2 regions of the Oryzifoliimicrobium ureilyticum genome follow, and region 1 is predicted to be linked to the other one. Evidence: predicted binding sites of a transcription regulator. Region 1 holds the regulator's gene; the other holds the start of a gene.
What was found. The regulator LexA, encoded in region 1, represses DNA repair genes until DNA is damaged. The targets are predictions, from matches to a motif close to TGTTCNNNNTGTGTTCNG.

Region 1 (7,723 bases):
TTTTCCCCCAACTCGAAGGCACGCGTCAGCATCTCCTGGTATCGTTGCGGAACCAGATAGGCCATGGCAAGTGCATCCCTCCAAGCTTCGGCCGTGTGGCCGCTTGGAAATCCGCCATCCTCAACGGGCTTGCTGCTTTTCGCAGGCACAAGAGTCGGCAGGAGGACCACCTCGTTACTCCAGCGGAACGGGCGAGCATATTTGAAGTAGCGCTTTGCCGGCTCTGTTGAACCGTTCTCGCTGACCGCGTTGATGAGATCGACTGCGAGTCCAAGATCCGGATTGGCGGGGGTGTTGGCCTTCGTGTCCTGCCTACTACCAAATCCCCGATCGTTGCCGCTGTCCTCGTATTTGACTTTATCGGCATCGGCAGCGACCGATGTGATGCTGGTGGTTTGCTTCGATCCAGCCTTCCATGCCTCCATCAAAGGACCGAGGCCATCGACAATGCTGGCGTTCTTACCGCGCCTGTCATCGAGATAGGCTGCGATAGCTTCATTGGCGGTTCTCTCCCGCGTTGCCTTCACGACATATGCAATATTGGCTTCATGAACGGCCTTATTGCGGATTTGTCCGTCGGTGGGACTGAACGGCACACCGTTCCAGTCGGTCGACTTCACAGCAGGGCAACCGTCTTTTGCGGGTGCTTCAACACCCGCGTCCACGAAGGGCGTTCTTGGCGTCCAAATGTCCAAAAAGCCGGATAAAAGAAAAACCGCTGCGTTGGTGTCCAGCGTGGCATGACACGCATCGCCTCTCAGGTTTGTGTTGCCCGCGCGGATGTAAGGGATGGGCTCAGCCGAGGACGATTCGGCGAAGGCCGTAGAAGAGACGGACGACAGCAACGCGGCCGCTGTAAAGCTTATCAGGAAATCGCGAAAAGTAATCATGCTCGAACCTCAGCCAACAGGTGATGCCAAATACGAATGAGATCGTGCACTAAGGCGATAGTTTTATGACAGCCAATCCACGTGTCGTAATCCTATCCGGCATCGGGCCCAACTTCACCGGACGAAGCCTTGGAAAAATCAACCTCTATAAATTTGGGCTTGCGGAACACACAATGAACAGCTAGTTTCGTTCTTGATTTGTTTCATATTTTTGAGGGTGGTTTAATGTTGACGCGCAAGCAGCAGGAGCTCCTTCTGTTCATTCATGAACGCATGAAGGAGTCGGGGGTACCGCCATCTTTCGACGAGATGAAGGATGCGCTCGACTTAGCTTCCAAATCAGGTATCCACCGGCTGATCACAGCTCTGGAAGAACGCGGCTTTATTCGCCGGCTTCCGAACCGGGCGCGTGCGTTAGAAGTTATCAAACTGCCTGAGACATTTCCGCCGGCAGCACAGCCGCGGCGTGGTTTCTCACCCAGCGTTATCGAAGGCAGCCTGGGAAAAACACAACCGCCTCCTACGCCCGCGCCAAAGCCGGTGCAGATTGAAGGCAATGGCGGCATTTCAGTGCCCGTTATGGGACGTATTGCGGCCGGTGTACCCATTTCCGCCATTCAGAACAACACGCACGATATTACCGTACCTCCCGATATGGTTGGCCCTGGCGAGCATTATGCGCTTGAGGTCAAAGGCGATTCAATGATCGAGGCGGGAATTTTCGATGGCGATACTGTCATCATTCGCAACGCCACCACGGCAAATCCAGGAGAAATTGTCGTGGCGCTGGTCGACGATGAAGAGGCGACGCTGAAGCGGTTCCGCCGCAAGGGGGCCTCCATCGCACTGGAGGCAGCAAATCCCGCTTATGAGACCCGGATTTTTGGGCCTGATCGCGTCAAGATCCAGGGGAAGCTGGTCGGGCTTATTCGGCGTTATCATTGATGGGCGGGAGCTGATCGTCGTAGCGGTCAGCTCTCCAGTCATAGCTGCGTTGGCGTGTCCAGGGGCGCTGCAACTTGCCCTCAAATGCAGTCGTGATGACAGGAGAGCCCAGATCGTCGATCCGCAGCTCAACGGATCCAGTGCGGCGAAGAGATTGTCCTGTGAAGAGCAGGGAACCAGACCTGCAAGATGTGAGACGGACTCGTGCAGCAAGGACGACGATATCAGCAGTGTCGCATGCAGGCCCTAAATAGATCGGGCTCTTGATTGTGATCACACTATAACCGCTACTTAATTTTGCGGCACACCATGCTTTATTGGCGCAAATGAATGTTTGCTCGAAACTGTTCGCCAACGCCTGACGCATATTGGCTTCAACGTCCGATGCCTCAGCCCGTGACAGTCGGCGGTTGCGGTCATCTTCCTTCACCGATGGCAGAGGGTTTTCAACTTCGGTCGGCTTAGTATGCTCTTCCAAGACAAGAGCGTGTTGCCATTGGGCGAAGATAAAATCGGGCGGGCCAGCGCGATTTGACGCGATCGCATGATCTTGAACGATCCCAACAAGCTCTCCGTCTTCGGCAATCAGTAGATCCGGCACAGGCGCTCCTGGTGCCAGCATCAAGTAGATAGACGCAAGTCCTATCAGAGCTGGTCCTATCAATCTCAGTCTGGTCCTCGTCAGTGTGAAGATCAGGAAACCAAGGACGGCGGTTGCGAAATACCATGATGGCATCCGTCCAATGTCCATGGTCCCACCCCAACTGGAAACCCACTTTGCGATCTCGATAACAAGTTCCAACCCAAAACCGACGATTGGCCAGAGCCAACCGTCGAGACCGAACGGCATGAGCATCATTGCCGCCGTTCCAAAAGGCATAACGATAAAGCTGATGATCGGCATCGCCATAAGATTGGCCGGCAGGCCATAGGCCGTCAGCCGATGAAAATGCTCGGCAGCAAAGAGTGCCGTGGAAAAGCCGTCGATCATCGATGATAACAAAATGCCGCCGATGAACTTGCCGATCAGTGAAAGCGGCTTGGCAAAGGGTAATCGCGCTGTGATCCCGGGCGCGCTGCTTCTTCGGGTCCATAAAGCGTAACTCGCCACAAGCGCTAGCGTAGCGGCATAGGACATCTGAAAGCTGGGTCCCAGCGCTTCCGATGGAGAAAGAACAAGAATGATGATGGCTGAGATGGCTACATTGCGCAGGCTGATCGACGGCCGGTCGACAAGGACGGCAATCAGCATGACGGCCATCATGATGAACGCACGTTCGGCGGATACCGCAAAGCCGCAAATCATGTAATAGGCGCAGAGCGTCAGAAGTGCTCCGACGGCGGCAATTTTCTTTGTCGGATAGGTGTGAACGATCTTCGGAAACAGACTGAGAAGATAGCGCAGACCGACAAAGAAGATGCCGGCTGACAGGGCCATGTTCAAGCCCGAAATTGCGACGATATGCGTGAGCCCCGCGATACGAAGCGCATCTGTGGTTTCCTTGGAGATGGCACGTCGCTCATCGGTCACAAGGGATGCAGCAAAAGCGCCGGCATCGCCAGGCAGAACTGCGCGAATACGGTCGGCTATGGCGCTCCGAACGCTTGCGAGATAACGGAAACTTTGCGCAGCAAGGCTCAATTCCTCTGACGGTTCCTGCGGCAGAACTTCCGGCTTCCCATAAAGGAAACCGTTGGCTCCGATTCCATCAAAATAAGCTGCGAAGGCGAAGTCATTCAGTTCGGGAAGCGCTGGGCCAGCCGGCGGTGTCAGCCGTGCCTTCCCCTTCAGGCGAGCTCCAATTGCAAGGGGCTCTGCCGCACCGCGCACGACGAGAGATACCTTTTCTGGCATTCGCTTCAGGTTGGGTCCCTCTGTCGCTTGCAAAGACAAAATATACCGCCAGCGCCCAGGCCCGCTGCTCTCGCGCTCCTCGATGCGGCCTGTCACGGTCGTGGTAACGGGCACATCCAGAATTGTCGCGCTTGCGCGCCAGCTTTCAAATGCAGCGCAGCCGATGCCAATGGCGAAGAGTAGGCCAGCAGTTGCGATAATCCGTTGTATCGCTCGCTGCTGACCCACCATCAGGTAGATGAGCAACCAAAATGCAATCGACGCTAAGATAACGGTCCACGGGAGATCGACCGGCATCTTGAACCACAAGATCGAGCCGCAGATCAGGCAAAGCGGATAGAAGAGAAACAGCCGTCCATGTGCAACTTCCTGCGCGGCGAGCAATTGCGTGTGCTCGAACAATACTAAGATTGATCGTGCAAGACGCAATGAAAGCGGACCGACGCTTTGCGTATTCGCCGGACGCACAATGGGCCACGTGCCCGATGTCGCCGCCAGAGAAGAGATCGGCTGAGCATTAGACGAAATGATGATAGGCTTCCCAGTAACCTCCTCATCTCTTACTTCGCTCATGGGAACCGCTCTACCGCATCGAAACTTCGGTTGAGAATGAGCCTTCACGGCGAATTGAGCAATATTATTCGATTTAAATTTAACGAGCCGCCGAGAAACCTAAAAAGCTTGGTGAATCATCGGCTTCACACTTTCATCAAACCTTTGCCACCTGCGCAAATAAGTTCACACTGCAATGCACAAAATGCCGGTGGAAGAACTTGGCAGCGCGCGCCCTATAATATAGCTATCGAAGATGACGCTTAAAAAACCAAGGCGCTTCAGCGCGCCAGCGGCCAGTCTGGAGGATCATCATGACGGAGCAAAGCGCAACCCTCAACCTTGGCGAAAAGAACGCCAATCTTCCGGTCCGAAAAGGGACGATTGGTCCGGATGTCATCGATATCGGCGCCCTCTACAAGGGAACTGGCGCCTTTACCTATGACCCGGGCTTCACTTCGACAGCATCCTGTGAATCGAAGATTACCTATATTGACGGCGATGCCGGCGTTCTCTTGCATCGCGGCTATCCGATCGAACAACTTGCCGAGCATGGCGACTTCCTGGAAGCCTGCTATCTCCTGCTTTACGGCGAACTACCCACCGCGGCGCAGAAAAAGGATTTCGATTATCGGGTCACGCATCATACCATGGTGCATGAGCAGATGAGCCGGTTCTTTACGGGCTTCCGCCGTGACGCCCATCCTATGGCCGTTATGTGCGGCTGCGTTGGCGCGCTCTCGGCCTTCTATCATGACTCGACGGACATCACAGATCCTCACCAGCGCATGGTTGCATCGCTGCGTATGATCGCGAAGATGCCGACCCTTGCGGCGATGGCCTACAAGTACCACATCGGCCAGCCTTTCGTTTACCCGAAGAACGACCTGGATTACGCCGCCAACTTCCTGCACATGTGCTTCGCAGTTCCCTGTGAAGAATACAAGGTGAACCCCGTGCTGTCGCGCGCGATGGACCGGATCTTCATCCTGCACGCAGATCACGAGCAGAACGCTTCGACGTCTACAGTTCGTCTGGCGGGTTCGTCTGGTGCCAATCCGTTCGCGTGTATTGCGGCTGGCATTGCATGCCTCTGGGGTCCCGCCCATGGTGGTGCAAACGAAGCTGCGCTGAACATGCTTCAGGAAATCGGGACCGTCGAGCGTATTCCTGAATATATCGCACGTGCCAAGGACAAGAGCGATCCATTCCGCCTGATGGGCTTTGGTCACCGCGTCTATAAGAACTACGACCCCCGCGCTAAGATCATGCAGAAGACCTGCCATGAAGTTCTTGGCGAGCTTGGCATCAAGGACGATCCGTTGCTGGACGTTGCCGTCGAGCTCGAGCGGATTGCTTTGACCGATGAATACTTCATCGAGAAGAAGCTTTACCCGAACATCGACTTCTACTCTGGTATTACGCTGAAGGCTCTGGGCTTCCCCACCACGATGTTCACGGTGCTCTTCGCTCTTGCCCGTACCGTCGGCTGGATCGCTCAGTGGAACGAAATGATCGAGGATCCGCAACAGCGTATCGGCCGTCCGCGCCAGCTTTACGTTGGCGAACCGCAGCGCGATTACGTCCCGGTCTCCAAGCGATAAGACACATGCCGCGCTCGAATGGCTTCATTCGGGCGCGGAAATCTTCACTTGTTCTGACGTCAACGCGTCTTTCAGGTAAAAGGCAACCGAGCTCGGCAATCTATCTTGCCCGGCTTTTTTGTTGGAGGAGATCAAGGACGATTCCAGCCGCCTTCTCACCAGGTGGAAGCTCGGTCTGCATTCTTTCCCAAACGAGATCGAAGCCTTCGATCATGGCTCGCCGCTGCAAGGTGTCGTTGCCCAACCTTTCGATCCACCGCGCCAGGCTTCCGCCGCGTACGACTTCGTTCAGATATTCCGGCACGACAGGATAATCGGCGATCAGGTTTGGCAAAGCCGCGCTCCACGTTTTGATCTTTCCGGCGAGAAGCTTGATGATCCAGTCTGTCTTATAGGCAGACACGGTTGGAATGCCGGCGAGGCCGAGTTCAAGAATAACAGTACCTGAAGCAGCCATGGCGGCGTCAGCTGTTGCGAAAGCCTGCCATTTATCGGTTTCTCCAACGAAAATCTCGGGCTTCACCTCCCATTGCGAAACAAGTGCTCTTATCTGCTCTGCCCTTCGCGTGACGGTCGGCAAAGTAAAGCGCATACCTGGATGACGCTTTGCAAGAATATCGACTGCCTGACGAAACGAAGGGATCAGGCGTGTGATCTCGGACGAGCGAGAACCTGGCAGAAGCATCACGGTGCGCAGATCAATACCGTCCTGCGTCAGCCGCTCGGCGCGTCGCTGTCTGACGTTGAGAAGATTGCGATCCGCGACCAGACGATGTCCCACATAGTCCGTTGGAGGGCCGCCCAATCTTTGCATCTCTGCAGGCTCGAACGGGAGCACCGCAAGTACCCGGTCAACATACTTGCACATCTGCTTGGCACGATAATCTTTCCACGCCCATACGCTTGGACAAACATAGTTGACGACGGGCAACGTAGGCAGCTTTGCACGCACACGGCGTGCAACCCTGTGCGTGAAGTCAGGGCTGTCGACAATGAGAAGAAGATCTGGACGGGCTTGGACGATGGCATCGGCAGTCTGGCGAATACGCTTCACGAGAGTTGGAAGACGCTCCAACACCTGTGTAATGCCCATGACGGAGAGCTCTGCAAAATCGAAAAGCGATCGCAATCCCTCGGCCTGCAGACTATCGCCACCAACCCCTATCAACTCGATCTGGCCGGGATATCTCTGCTTGAGTGCCGCGACAAGGTCACCGGCCAATAGGTCGCCGGAAACTTCACCCGCAACCACCGCTATTGTCAAAGAGGACATCATAACCCGATCCCCCATCCGCCAGCGCCTCGATCAATTCCGCAGACAAACAAGCCGCTGTCGTTGGCAGCCGCAACCACTTCAGTGCGTTCAAGAACAAATGCACGTCCTGCTTCCACAACGATACCAGCCAAACCGGCCTTCGCTGCGTTTTGAACGGTGGAAACGCCAATAGAGGGAAGATCGGCACGTATATCCTGCTGAGGTTTGCAGAGCTTGACCAGAACCCCGCGGCGACGTCGAGAGATGCGGCCGTCTTGCCTTAGCTGCTGAACCCTGCCAAGCATCAAGTCGGTCCCCTCAGGTCCCTCCAGGGCAACCACACGACCTCCGACGCTCACCGCACCCTGCCCCACATCCAGACGGCCGAGAATATCCGCCGCTTCGGCAGCTTTTCTGATATCTGCTTTATCGTCTTGGTTTGGCTCCAACGCGCCGATCGGACCGACCTCGGCAAGCAAATTCGGAGCAATATCCTGGGCACCGATAACGCGCCGGCCATTTCCCTCGATCAGGGCGATGACCATCTGCAAAACCTTGTCGTCCCCGCCCGATAACAGGGTGCGAATAGTGGCTGGAAGCTTCATCAAGATTTGCAGTGTCG
Region 2 (7,723 bases), on a different contig from region 1:
GTAACTCGCGGCTATTCAGGCAACTACTCGGCAGCACCGCAGCCCACGAACCGCAAGTTCTACAGCGACGAGAACCCGATCGGGGCTCCGAGCTTCGAAGAAAAGGTTAAGCTGTTGACGGAGATCGACGGCTATCTTCGCAGTAAGGATGAAAAAGTGCGGCAGGTCACGGCATCCGTCGCGGCAAGTTGGCAGGTGGTGGATATTTTACGTGCCGATGGCCACCGCGTGCGTGACATCAGACCCATGACGCGCCTGAATATCTCCGTGGTTGTCGGAGACGGCGACCGTCAGGAAAGCGGGTCCTACGGCATAGGCGGACGGACGGGTTTTTCCGAGTTTATCGCGACAGACAACTGGCAGGCTGGCGCGGATGAAGCGTTGCGTCAAGGACTGGTCAATCTCGAAGCAATCGATGCGCCGGCGGGCACGATGGACGTCGTTCTCGGTTCAGGCTGGCCTGGCGTCATGCTGCATGAAGCCGTGGGCCACGGTCTTGAGGGCGACTTCAATCGTAAAAAGACCTCGGCTTTTGCCGGTTTGCTAGGCGAAATGGTAGCGGCTAAGGGCGTGACGGTTGTCGACGATGGGACCATCGACGCTCGGCGAGGCTCCATTTCCATCGACGATGAAGGTACGCCATCTGGCTACAATGTCCTGATCGAGGACGGGCGGCTGGTCGGCTACATGCAGGACCGCCAAAATGCGCGCTTGATGGGAATGGCCGCGACCGGCAACGGTCGCAGACAAGGCTATGCCCATGTGCCGATGCCAAGAATGACGAATACCTATATGCTCGGCGGCGATAAGACACCGGAGGAGATTATTGCCTCCGTCAAGAAGGGCATTTACGCCGTGTCGTTCGGTGGTGGCCAAGTGGATATCACCTCTGGAAAGTTCGTGTTTGGATGCACCGAGGCCTACCTCATAGAAGATGGGAAGATCGGACCTGCTATCAAGGGCGCCATGCTGATCGGTAACGGTCCCGATGCAATGAAGCGCGTGTCGATGATCGGCAATGATACCAAATTGGATACGGGTATCGGCAATTGTGGCAAGGCTGGCCAATGGGTACCTGTCGGCGTGGGTCAGCCTCATTTGCGAATGGACCAAGTTACTGTTGGCGGTACGAAAGCCTAGGGAGCGTCAATGACCGAGATCACCATTCGCCCATTTGTTGAAGCCGATGCGGATAGTGTCATTTCGATGATCCTTGCCATCCAGCGTGATGAATTCTCAGTACCGATTACCGCCGACGCCCAGCCGGACTTGCGGGTTATCCCCGACTTCTATCAGACGGGTGACGGCCAGTTCTGGGTGGCAGAGCATAACGGAGAAATCGTCGGTACCTTGGGTCTCAAAGACATCGGCGAACGACAGGCGGCTTTACGAAAGATGTTCGTTTTGGAGGCGATGCGCGGGCCGCAGCATAACATCGCGCGCCAGCTTCTGGATGCGCTGCTTCTGCACGCGAACGCTCGTCAGTTGCGCGATATCTTTTTGGGTACGACAGAGCATTTCCTGGCGGCACACCGCTTTTATGAAAAGAACGGCTTTGTCGAAATCGGGCGGGAAAAGCTGCCACGCAGTTTCGCCGTGATGGCCGTCGACAGCAAGTTCTATCATCGCCACATCCAGGCCTGACCGTCTCGATTTCCTGCAAGACGGACGTCTAGCAGACCGGCTTAAACTTCCATTTGCGCTCAATGGCCGGTGCGAGATCGAGATTGTTTTGACGTGCGAATAAAAGAACATGACCGAGCAGGTCAGCCGTTTCATCGGCGAGAGCGCGTGATAGTTCGTCGCGCGACTTGCCTTTCGGAAGGCCCCTGCCCGTCCACTTGTTCCAAGTTTGAACCAGTTCCCCCAGTTCCTCCTGAAGCTGCAGGATAAACCAATCATCGTCGCGCATGATCTCGTAGGCTTCGGCATAGGATTTGGAAGCCAATTCGAATTGGCTGGACAACTGAGCAAGCATTTTCGTTCTCCTTTTATTCTCAAGGAGTGACCGATTCCTGTCTGATCGTCCAGCGGGTTCGCCTGCTCGCTGCGGCAAGCGGACACGGCATCGCTGCTGAGTAAAAGCAAGCCGTCGCCATTAGCCTTTGCTGGGCAACAGCATGCAGTCGTAGGAACGGCGCTTGAGCGCTTCGCACGCCGTGTTGGCAGCTTCGCGGCTTTTGAAGCCAACGAAGCGCGCGCGATAGATTTTGCGAGATCCGGAACCGACCGACTGCGTGAAGGGTGACGCGGATTTCAGGGCCGCTCCACCTTCAGACTGCGCCTGGGAAAGAAGGGCATGGGCTGCATCTTCGCTAGGTGCGGCCGAAATTTGAATTTGCCAGCCGGCTACTGAAGAAAGAGATCCCGTCGCATCGCTATCGACCGCCGCAAATGGTTTGGCAGAGGCGATTTCCGGTAGATCCGCGGGGCGGTCTAGGGGAACGGTTCCCTGGGGAATAGCGGCAGTCGAAAGATAGCCAAGAGCCTTTGGCTGAGGAGAAGTCGTAGTTTCCTCAAGACGCGGCGCAACGACCGGCATCGGCACATCGCTGTCCTCTGCTGCGGAAGCAACTTCGACAGTACGACGGCCTCCGACGCTCGCGACCAGAGAAGAGCCGGCAGAAGCCCGGCTCATGTAGCGGTCAAGAAGGGAAGCCATATAGGCGTCACGGCTACGTGCAGTTCGTCCACCCATGACAACGCCAATGACGCGGCGGTTCCCGTCCCTGACAGCGCTGACAAGATTGAAACCGGACGCATTCGTATAGCCGGTTTTGATCCCGTCCATGCCCCGATAACGGTACATCAGATTGTTATGGCCATGAATGGTCCGTCCGCGGAAATTGAAGCTTTCCGTCGAGAAAAGACGATATTCACTTGGAAAATCACGCATCAAGGCAACAGCAAGTGTCGACATGTCACGCGCCGTCGTCACCTGACGATTGTCTGGCAGCCCGGATGCATTGACAAAAACTGTGCGGGTCATACCGAGAGAGCGCGCCTTTTGCGTCATCAGGCGCGCGAAGTCGCTTTCCGATCCACCAAGTTTTTCGCCAAGTGCCGTTGCTGCGTCATTCGCCGACTTCGTGATCATACCGAGGATCGCTTCACGGACCGTCACGGTGCCGCCTGGTTTCAGTCCGAGCTTTGTCGGCGGACGCGTCGCAGCATATTTCGACACCGTGATCGGCGTATTCCAGCCGAGCTTGCCACGCTTCATGGCATCAAAGGCCATGTATATCGTCATCATTTTCGTCAATGACGCGGGATGATTGATGGCATCTGCATTTTCAGATGCCAGAATTCTGCCGTTGCGCGCATCGAGAATGAGCGAGGCACTGCCGGCGGAGGCCATAACGGGTGCGGCAATCGTCATTGCAGCAGTCATCAACGCAGCCAACAGCTTTCTCATGCACTTTCCCTCGATCGCCGGCAAGTTGCCGAACATGCTTGTCCCGTTTTGCAACACATGCGGTCGATATGGCGCAACTTTGCGGCAACGGAGATGAATCATAGGGAATTTCTGCGGGTTAGGTTAAGTCCGGGTTAATGGCGCACAAAGAAACATTCAACTCAAGCGTTTCTCGGTGGTTAGACCCGGCGAAGCGCTTGTCGAAATCCCATCCCGCAGAACGAATGACCAGCCTCGACCTGTGTCATTAGGCACTCTTAAGCGATCTTTGGGTAAATCAACATAAAGCCAGAGATGATGAGAACGATAATGGAACTGAAACAGCGCATGCGGCTGACGGCAATCACTGCCGGGCTTGAGATTTCGCATCTCGCTCACAAGCTAAACACGTTCTCAAAGGCACGCGGCCGCGGCGTTATCTTCACGCTTCATCATGTGAGGCCACATATCGAGCGCACTTTCAATCCAAATGCGCATCTTGAAATCACGCCGCAATTCCTAGACTGCCTACTGGGTAGGCTAAAGTCGGATGGCTATCGGTTTATCAGGCTGCAAGAGGTTCCTGATTATCTTTCGAAGGCCGATGCGCAGAACCCGTTTGCAGTCTTCACGCTCGATGACGGGTACAAAAACAACAAACAGTATGCGACCCCGATCTTTGAACGGCATGAATGCCCGTTCACCATCTTCATTGCGGGCGGGCTCGCAGAGCGCACTCATAGCCTGTGGTGGGAGACGCTGAGCAAGCTTCTCAATGAAACAAGCGATATTCAATTCGACTTTGGCGAGGGCCTGGAGAAACTGCAGGCCACAACATCAGCGGAAAAGACCAATCTATTTTCTCGGTTTGCGGGCTTTGTCCATGCAGGTAACGAAGCTGAGCGTGTGGCGCAGCTTGATACCTTCGCTCTTCGATGCGGTATTGAACCCATATCCCTTGTTGACGACCTCGTCATGACACCGCTGGAGTTAAGGCAAATCGCCGAACATCCGCTGGTGGACTTCGGAGCGCACACGATGTCGCATCGCGCTGTTGGCCGATTACCGCCGGCAGATGCCTTTCAGGAAATGCAGGCATCCGCAGATTACCTTGAGAGCCTGACCCGGCGTCGGCCCAGTTCGATTGCATTTCCCTATGGGACGAAGGAAGCTGCAACCGAACGGGACGGCGGACTTGCCGCCCAGGCCGGTTTCAAACTTGCCGTGACTACACAGCCTGGGATCATCAACGACAAAGCCGCGATGACTTATCTGCCACGCATGTCGATCAACGGCCTTTATCAAAGACCCCGCTATGTCGCCGCCCTTGCTTCCGGCATACCGCTCAAATTGATGGGCCGCTGAGCACTCCTCCTGCTCAGATTGATCCGATCGAGCGGCGCAAGCCCTATGGGTACATTCTGACTTTGTCCCAATGACCCGACGCAGGATCAGGACGATGAAACTCGATCCGATCATGGAGCCGGAATTTTCCATCCTTCCAAAACTCGATTGAGGTCGGGCGAATACGAAACCCAGACCAATGCGGCGGACGCGGAATTTCCCCGAGAGCGTAGCGGGCCGTGAATTCGGCAACCGCCTTTTCCAATGCGAACCGGCTTTCCAGAGGGCGAGATTGTTTGGATGCCCACGCGCCTATGCGGCTGCCGCGCGGACGGCTTTGGAAATAGGCATCGGCCTCGTCATCGGCAACAATCTCGACGGGTCCTCTCACCCGAACCTGCCGCCGTAGCGACTTCCAATGGAAGCAAAGAGCAGCTTTTTTCTGTCCGAGGATTTCTCGGCCTTTCTGACTTTCAAAATTTGTGTAAAAGACGAAGCCGTGATGATCGAATCCCTTCAGCAGAACCATCCGGACATTGGGAAGACCCTCTTCGTCCACCGTCGCCAAGGCCATAGCGTTCGGATCGTTGATTTCCGAAGTTTGAGCCTCGTTCAGCCAATCTGCAAAAATAGCAAAAGGCTCGTTTCGATCGGTAAAGTCACCGGTTGTTAACTCGTTTTCCGACATATTAGTTCAAATGCCTCGGGTTTAAGTTGATTTGCCCAGCCGCACGTAACTGGACAGCACTGAGGAGACTAGTCATTAAAAAGAGGTTTCTCCATAAAAATGGCCGGCCTTTTGGCTATGGGGTCCTTTTTGTCGCGGGTATCTCGGTTCTCGCTCTGCCGGGGTGCACGACGAGCGGCCTGGACATGTTCTCCCGCACGCAGGTAGATCGTTCGGTCAAAACGTCCACCATTCCTCAAGCTGCGCCAACCAGTGACTCGATTTCCGACGAGGTGACGGTCGGGAATGCTGTCACTTCAGCAGATATTTCCAAAACGGCGGGCCAGCCGCTCGCCTGGGCCAATGCCTCGACAGGAAGCGCTGGAGTTATCGACAAGATCGTTGAGAATAACGATTCCGGCGTCATTTGTCGGCAGTTCACGACAACCCGGCATTCTTATGTTGGCATTGCGAAATTTGCTGGCAAGACATGTCTCGTCAATAGCGGGAATTGGCAACTGATGAGTTTTCAGCAGCAGGGTTGATGAAGGCCACGAACAAGCCCGTTCGGCCTTCTTTATGAACATCGATCAATCAATATTTAGCAAAAGGCTAACCATTTCCGGCAGAACACGTGCGGAAAGACCGCCAGCTAACGACTGATTAGCAGTTTTCCTCGACCATTCCGCTTGAACGCGCGCTTTCGTTTTGAACCGGAACGCGCCGAAAGAGTTGTTTTGTCGGCATACGCTATAGAAACTGCGTAGGTCGCTGAGCCGGTGGTTGATATATGCGTGACCCTTACAAAGTCCTGGGAATCCGACGCGACGCAAATCAAGCTGAGATCAAGGCTGCCTGGCGTAGTCTGGCGAAATCAGCCCATCCCGATCACAATCCGGGTGACCCGGATGCCAATGCGCGCTTTATGGAGATCGGTCGCGCCTACGAACTGCTAAAAGATCCAAAAAAGCGGCGGCAAGTCGATCGGGCCGCGGCTATGGCCGAGCCGAAAAGCGACGAGCCTACGATCATGCAACAACGGCAGGCAGCACGTGAAGCGGCCGAACGTGCCAAAGCGGCGCGTGAAAATGCCGAGCGGATCATGGAAGAACTTGCCAGAGCCGCGGCACAGAAGGCCGCTGCGGAAGCTGCCAAGCAACAGACGGGAACCGTGGAAGCCGAAGAAGTTGTGGAACGTATGTTCGGCTTTTCCGGCCGCGCCACGTCCGGCAGCAGGGCAAGACCGTCCTCGGCAGGTCGTCCCGCAGGTCCTGAGGCAGAAACAGCAAGCGCTGCCGCGCCGGAAGAAAAACCATCCGCCGACGACAACGCGCCAGCCAGCGATCAGGCTGCCCCGCCTCCCAGCGTTCTTCAGCCGCTTACTCTTCTGACCTCGCTGGTTCGGCGCATCACCGGCGCTGCACCGCTGCCCGAAAAAGCGCCAGACGAATTGGCGATCGCAACGGTGACCATCCAGGAGATTATGGAGCAGGCGCGCGTGAGCGTGCCATTGCACGATAATAGAGAGGCGACCCTTACTCTTTCCCCTGGCATGACAGAGGGCAGCGAAATCCGCTTGAAAGGACAGGGCTATAAGTTGCCTGGCATGGCGCGAGGCGATGCCGTCGTGACGTTGAAGGTCGCACCGGACGCCGACATGACCGTGCGCGGCTATGACGTTCATACCATACTGCCGGTCAGTATCGATAATGCCGTCCTCGGCATGCAGGCGGAAGTTCGGGGGCCGACGGATTCTCTTAAAATCGATATTCCCGCCTGGTCGGGATCGGACAAGGTTATCCGCATTCCCGGAAAAGGGCTGCCCAACGAGGCAAGCGAGCGGGGTGACCTTGTCGTCGAGCTTCGCATCGTTCTGTGGGAGAAGCCTGACGATAAGATGACCGATCTCATGCGCAGTATGAAAAACGGCCTCTATCTTTAGTTATAAACTTTCGCGGCTTCATCTTTCCTGGAAAGGCTATGTCGACCGAAAAGCTGAAAGCAAAGGTTGCACGCTCCATGGACAAGCCTTTCGATTGACAACTTTCGCCTGACGATCCGGCGCAAGGTTTGTTACGGTTCCTAACAGTTGATGATTGCTGTTCAGCTTGAACCGCGGATCGGCCTATGCCATAGGCAAATCCACTTGAATTCTTTAGGGGAACAAACATGGCTCAGGCATCCGGCCTCATGTCTGGAAAACGCGGCATCATCATGGGTGTTGCCAACAACCGTTCGATTGCATGGGGTATTGCCAAGGCTATTCATGCCCAGGGCGGCGAAATTGCGTTCACCTATCAGGGCGATGCGCTGAAGAA

Region 2: VQ830_RS01545 (nucleoside triphosphate pyrophosphohydrolase family protein) is a predicted target of LexA. The motif match lies at 1,982-1,999, and genes of this name have one in related genera.

Annotation. Positions count from the first base shown of each region.
Region 1 covers NZ_JBBBVQ010000015.1:48,286-56,008, forward strand. The annotation lists gene VQ830_RS19215 (acid phosphatase) at 1-890, opposite strand, end outside; gene lexA (transcriptional repressor LexA) at 1,116-1,835, shown strand; gene VQ830_RS19225 (ComEC/Rec2 family competence protein) at 1,816-4,263, opposite strand; gene gltA (citrate synthase) at 4,557-5,846, shown strand; gene lpxB (lipid-A-disaccharide synthase) at 5,947-7,122, opposite strand; gene VQ830_RS19240 (LpxI family protein) at 7,119-7,723, opposite strand, start outside.
Region 2 covers NZ_JBBBVQ010000001.1:315,969-323,691, reverse strand. The annotation lists gene tldD (metalloprotease TldD) at 1-1,140, shown strand, start outside; gene VQ830_RS01550 (GNAT family N-acetyltransferase) at 1,150-1,644, shown strand; gene VQ830_RS01545 (nucleoside triphosphate pyrophosphohydrolase family protein) at 1,673-1,978, opposite strand; gene VQ830_RS01540 (serine hydrolase) at 2,099-3,415, opposite strand; gene VQ830_RS01535 (polysaccharide deacetylase family protein) at 3,725-4,759, shown strand; gene pdxH (pyridoxamine 5'-phosphate oxidase) at 4,803-5,426, opposite strand; gene VQ830_RS01525 (RT0821/Lpp0805 family surface protein) at 5,486-5,950, shown strand; gene VQ830_RS01520 (DnaJ C-terminal domain-containing protein) at 6,196-7,347, shown strand; gene fabI (enoyl-ACP reductase FabI) at 7,575-7,723, shown strand, end outside.